Regions from separate parts of the Kosakonia sp. MUSA4 genome, predicted to be linked through region 2. Evidence: predicted binding sites of a transcription regulator. Region 2 holds the regulator's gene; the other holds the start of a gene.
What was found. The regulator PurR, encoded in region 2, represses purine synthesis genes. The targets are predictions, from matches to a motif close to CANGCAAACGTTTGCNTG.
Positions count from the first base shown of each region.

Region 1: cvpA (colicin V production protein) is a predicted target of PurR. The motif match lies at 1,606-1,623, and genes of this name have one in related genera.

Region 1 covers NZ_CP025697.1:3,651,577-3,654,699, reverse strand. The annotation lists gene folC (bifunctional tetrahydrofolate synthase/dihydrofolate synthase) at 1-747, shown strand, start outside; gene dedD (cell division protein DedD) at 737-1,447, shown strand; gene cvpA (colicin V production protein) at 1,679-2,167, shown strand; gene purF (amidophosphoribosyltransferase) at 2,201-3,123, shown strand, end outside.
Region 2 covers NZ_CP025697.1:2,173,194-2,176,316, forward strand. The annotation lists gene punC (purine nucleoside transporter PunC) at 1-252, opposite strand, end outside; gene punR (DNA-binding transcriptional activator PunR) at 363-1,274, shown strand; gene purR (HTH-type transcriptional repressor PurR) at 1,294-2,319, opposite strand; gene C0557_RS10360 (YnhF family membrane protein) at 2,619-2,708, shown strand; gene C0557_RS10365 (MFS transporter) at 2,875-3,123, shown strand, end outside.

The sequences.
Region 1 (3,123 bases), 1.5 Mb from region 2:
GACTGGCTCGGCCCGGATCGTGAAAGCATTGGCCGCGAAAAAGCGGGCGTTTTCCGCGGAGGTAAACCGGCAGTGGTCGGCGAACCGGATATGCCGCAGACCATCGCCGAGGTGGCGCAGGAGAAGGGCGCGCTGCTGCTGCGCCGGGGCGTTGACTGGAATTATGACGTTAACGCGCAGGGCTGGCGTTTTCGTGATGCCCAGGGCGAGCTTACCGATCTGCCGCTGCCGCAGGTACCGCAGCCAAATGCGGCAACCGCGCTGGCTGCGCTACGCGCCAGTAAGCTGGCGGTCAGCGAGCAGGCGATCCGCGACGGCATCGCCGGTGCTATTTTGCCGGGACGTTTCCAGATTGTCAGCGAGTCGCCGCGTTTGATCCTCGATGTTGCCCACAATCCTCACGCTGCCGGTTACCTTGCCAGCCGTCTTGCCACGTTACCGAAGAAGGGCCGCGTACTGGCGGTGATTGGCATGTTGCATGACAAAGACATCGCCGGGACGCTTGCCTGTCTGGAGCCGGTGGTCGATAGCTGGTATTGTGCCCCACTGGAAGGGCCGCGCGGCGCAATGGCAGAACAACTGCTGGAGCATCTGAATTCTGGCCGCGCGTGGCCGGATGTTGCGCAGGCCTGGCAGGCGGCGATGGCCGATGCCGACGCCAACGATACTGTTCTGGTGTGTGGATCGTTCCACACGGTGGCACATGTCATGGAAGCGATGGATGCGGGGAGAACCGGTGGCAAGTAAGTTTCAGAACCGTTTGATGGGTACCATTGTGCTGGTTGCGCTCGGGGTGATTATTCTTCCCGGGCTTCTCGACGGGCAGAAAAAACATTATCAGGATGAGTTTGCCGCGATCCCGCTGGTGCCGAAACCTGGCGATCGCGATGAGCCGGACATGATGCCGGCTGCGACGCAGGCACTTCCGGCGCAGCCGCCGGAAGGCGCGGCGGAAGAGGTGCGCGCTGGCGATGCAGAAGCACCGTCGCTGGATGCGTCAAGGCTGGCGGCGAACGGCACTCCGCAACCGGAAGTCACCAGCACGCCGGTTGAACAAGCGAAACCTAAACCACAGCCAAAACCGCAGGCGCAGCAACAAACCGCGCCGCCTGCAACGCGTGATAAAGCCAGCGAGCAACTCGCTGTGGCAAACGAAACATCGACGCCGCCAGCGAAAGCGCAGGACGACAAAACGGTGCCAACCGGTAAAGCGTATGTGGTGCAGCTTGGCGCGCTGAAGAATGCGGATAAAGTGAATGAAATCGTTGGTAAATTACGTGGCGCAGGTTATCGCGTTTACACGTCGCCGACGACGCCGGTTCAGGGTAAAATCACCCGTATTCTGGTGGGGCCGGATGCGTCACGGGATAAGCTGAAAGGCTCGCTGGAGGAGTTGAAACAGCTCTCCGGGCTGAGCGGTGTGGTGATGGGCTATACGCCGAACTAAAGGCCGAAGAGAAAAAAACAGCGCCACTTCTCATCCCTCTCTGCACGGCAAAGTGGGCAGGGATGAGGGGAAATAAAGCCCTGACGAGAGGCAACCGGAACCGTGGCGTTGAATATTTTTTCAGCGCCATTTTTATTTCCGCGCGGGAAGGAAATCCCTACGCAAACGTTTTCTTTTTCTGTTAGAATGCGCCCCGAACTGGACGACTGGGCGTAAAATCGTGGGACACATATGGTCTGGATTGATTACGCCATCATTGCGGTGATTGGTTTTTCTTGTCTGGTAAGCCTGATCCGCGGCTTTGTTCGTGAAGCGTTATCGCTGGTGACATGGGGCTGTGCTTTCTTTGTCGCCAGTCATTACTATACTTACCTGTCTGTCTGGTTCACGGGCTTTGAAGACGAACTGGTGCGCAATGGGATAGCCATCGCGGTACTGTTCATCGCGACGCTGATTGTCGGTGCTATCGTTAACTATGTGATCGGTGCGCTGGTCGAGAAGACTGGCCTGTCGGGTACAGACAGAGTACTGGGGATCTGTTTTGGCGCGCTACGCGGCGTACTGATCGTCGCCGCCATTCTGTTCTTTCTCGATACCTTTACCGGGCTGTCGAAAAGTGAAGACTGGCAGAAGTCGCAGCTTATCCCACAATTCAGCTTCATCATCAGATGGTTCTTTGACTATCTGCAAAGTTCGTCGAGTTTCTTGCCCAGGGCATAGGCCCTGAGATGTGGCTTAACGAGGAAAAGACGTATGTGCGGTATTGTCGGTATCGCCGGTTTTATGCCGGTAAACCAGTCGATTTATGACGCGTTGTCGGTGCTTCAGCACCGTGGGCAGGATGCCGCAGGCATCATCACCATCGACGAAAACAACTGTTTCCGTCTGCGTAAGGCGAATGGTCTGGTGAATGATGTATTCGAGGCCCGCCATATGCAGCGCCTGCAAGGCAATATGGGGATTGGCCACGTACGTTATCCTACCGCGGGCAGTTCCAGCGCCTCTGAAGCGCAGCCGTTTTACGTTAACTCCCCTTACGGCATCACGCTGGCGCACAACGGCAATCTGACCAATGCGCATGAGCTGCGTAAAAAGCTGTTCGAAGAGAAGCGCCGCCACATTAACACCACTTCTGATTCTGAAATCCTGCTCAATGTGTTTGCCAGCGAGCTGGATAACTTCCGCCACTACCCGCTGGAAGCTGACAACGTTTTTGCCGCCATTGCCGGCACTAACCGCCAGATCCGCGGTGCTTATGCCTGCGTGGCGATGATTATCGGTCACGGTATGGTGGCTTTCCGCGATCCGAATGGCATTCGCCCGCTGGTGCTGGGCAAACGTGAAATCGGCGATGGCCGCACTGAATATATGGTGGCCTCTGAAAGCGTAGCGCTGGATACGCTGGGCTTCGAATTCCTGCGTGATGTCGCGCCGGGCGAAGCGGTGTATATCACCGAAAAAGGCCAGCTGTTCAGCCGTCAGTGTGCGGATAACCCGGTCAGCAACCCGTGCCTGTTCGAATACGTTTATTTCGCGCGTCCGGACTCCTTCATCGACAAAATTTCCGTCTACAGCGCCCGCGTCAATATGGGCACTAAGCTGGGCGAGAAAATCGCGCGCGAGTGGGAAGATCTGGATATCGACGTGGTTATTCCTATCCCGGAAACCTCCTGTGA
Region 2 (3,123 bases):
GCCAAGTGCGAAAATGGTCAGCCCGCTCAACAGAATAGGTCTGCGGCCATAGCGATCCGACAATGGCCCCCACACCAGTTGTGCGACAGCAAAGCCTGCCAGGAACAAACTGAGCGTGGCGCTAACGATGGCCGGAGAGGTTTGCAAATCTTGTTGTATCGCGCTAAACGCGGGCAGGTACATGTCGGTGGCTAAAAAGCCCAGCACGCTTAATCCCGCGAGCCAGACTAAAAATCCTTTGCCAGGTTGCATTCGAGTTCTCACCTTGTTGCTTCTTCAGGGCTGTCGAGTGTAAGGAGTGCTTTCCTGCTTGTGAAACGCTAATATTTGCGCAGTGATTTCAAAATTTTTGCAGGCAGATTATGTGGTCAGAATATTCACTGGAAGTGGTAGATGCTGTTGCGCGCAACGGTAGTTTCAGCGGTGCCGCCCAGGAGCTGCACCGTGTACCTTCAGCAGTGAGCTATACCGTGCGCCAACTCGAAGAGTGGCTGGCGGTTCCGTTATTCGAACGCCGTCATCGCGATGTGGAGCTAACACCCGCCGGAAGCTGGTTTTTAAAAGAGGGGCGATCTGTTATCAAAAAAATGCAGATCACCCGCCAACAGTGTCAACAGATCGCTAACGGCTGGCGCGGCCAGCTGGCGATTGCCGTGGATAACATTGTGAAACCGGCGCGAACACGGCAACTGATCGTCGATTTCTACCGACATTTTAACGATGTCGAGTTACAGGTTTACCAGGAGGTGTTCAACGGTGTCTGGGATGCGCTGGCAGATGGACGCGTTGAGGTGGCGATTGGCGCGACCCAGGCGATCCCGGTCGGTGGACGCTACGCGTTTCGTGATATGGGCATGCTGAGCTGGAAATGCGTGGTTTCCAGCCGCCATCCACTGGCATCAATGCCCGGCCCGCTAAGCGATGAAACGTTGCGCAACTGGCCTTCGTTGATTCAGGAAGATACGTCGCGCTCGTTGCCTAAACGCATTACCTGGCTGCTGGATAACCAGAAGCGGGTCATCGTGCCGGACTGGTCCGCTTCCGAAGCCTGCCTTTCTGCCGGGCTGTGCGTGGGGATGGTGCCCGCGCATTTCGCCCGTCCACGGCTGGACAGCGGCGACTGGGTGGCGCTGGAACTGGAGAACCCTTTTCCGGATGCGGCCTGCTGCCTGACATGGCAACAAAACGACGCATCACCGGCGTTGAGCTGGCTGCTGGAGTATCTGGGGGACAGTGAGACGCTGAACAGCGAATGGTTGCGGGAGCCGGAGTAACGGCCCCCGCGGGATGTGATTAACGGCGGTAGTCGCGGAACGGGCCATCCGCCACCGAGCGGCGTTCGATCAGGCGCGGATGAACTTCAATGGATTGCGACTCTTCGCGTTTGTTGACGATACGATCGAGCAACATGGTAAACGCTGTTTCACCCAGCGAATCTTTCGGCTGATGGATGGTGGTCAGCGCGGGCGTAAAGTAGCGGGAATTGCGCACATTGTCATAGCCGATCAGCGAAATGTCCTGGGGAACGCGCAGCCCCATCTCATCTGCCGCGCAGAGCGCGCCCATCGCCATAATATCGCCGCCGCAGAACACGGCAGTGGGGCGGTGTGACTGGTTGAGGATCTGCTGCATCGCCCGGTAACCCGATTCCGGTTCAAAGTCGCCCTGTACGATCCAGTTTTCCGGTACGGTGATGATCGCTTCTTCCATCGCCTTCATAAAACCAGCGAGGCGGCCAGCGCCGGTGTTGCGCTCCAGCGGGCCTGGAATGACGCCGATATCGCGATGCCCGCGCTCAATCAGATAGCGGCCGGCCATATAGCCGCCTTCAAAAGCGTTATCAATGACCGAGTCGGTAAAATCGGCTTTCGCCTCGCCCCAGTCCATCACCACCATCGGGATATTACGGTACTCTTCCAGCATGCTCAGCAGCGATTCCGGGTATTCGGAGCACATCACCAGCAGGCCATCGACACGTTTTTGCGCCATCATCGACAGGTAGGCGCGCTGTTTCTCAAGGTTGTTCCAGGCGTTGCCAAGGATCAAGGTGTAGCCTTTCTGGAAGCATTTTTTCTCTACAGCTTCGATGATCTCGGCAAAATAGGCGGCTTCGCTGCTGGTGGCCAGCAAACCGATCGATTTAGTGTGATTGACTTTCAGGCTACGCGCCACGGCGCTGGGGGAGTAATGCAACTCTTTGATCGCTGCCCATACGGCGTTGCGGGTCTCTTCAGCGACGAAGCGCGTTTTGTTGATTACATGTGATACGGTTGTAGTGGAAACGTTTGCTCGTTTCGCGACGTCTTTAATCGTTGCCATCAGAAATCACTCCAGACCATATCATAAGCTCCTGATAATACTTAAGGTAAACGTTTGCCTTCAATCACCCTGAACCCCAGCAAAGTGAGTGCGGTACGCCGGGAAAAAGACACTAAACGTCAGGAGGGGAGTCAATGGCCGGTACGCTAATAAATTTAGCGTCGAATTTTGTCTTATCTTGAGCAAAAGGGGAAGCGCTAAAACATATCTCCCGCTAATTCCTGCAAGATTTTTATGATTATCTGTGCAAAAATGCGCAAACTCACTTTTTGTGGGGAAATGAAAATGGAGAAAAATTGATGAGCACCGATCTGAAGTATTCTTTGGTCACTACTGTCATTGTTCTGAGCCTGATTGTTTTCGGTGGGCTGACCGCCGCGCTGCATTGATCTGACACGAGGGAGAGCCTTCTCCCTCGGCTTTTCCCCCGCCATTGTTATCACTTCTGCAATAATCTTTTGTCATCCTGCTAACTTCTGTTTTTTGTGATTCATGTCATACTTTTGACTTCTGCGACAGTGTCCCCAACCGACACGGCTTTTTCGGAGTCAAACGATGAAAATTAATTTCCCTCTGCTTGCCCTGGCGATTGGCGCCTTTGGGATAGGTACAACGGAGTTCTCCCCGATGGGGTTGCTGCCCGTTATTGCCCGTGGCGTCGATGTTTCCATTCCGGCGGCGGGAATGCTGATTAGCGCTTATGCGATTGGCGTGATGGTGGGGGCGCCGCTAATGACGCTGCTGCTGTCACACCGTGGCAGACGTAACGCGCTGATCTTCCTGATGGCGATCTTTACACTGGGC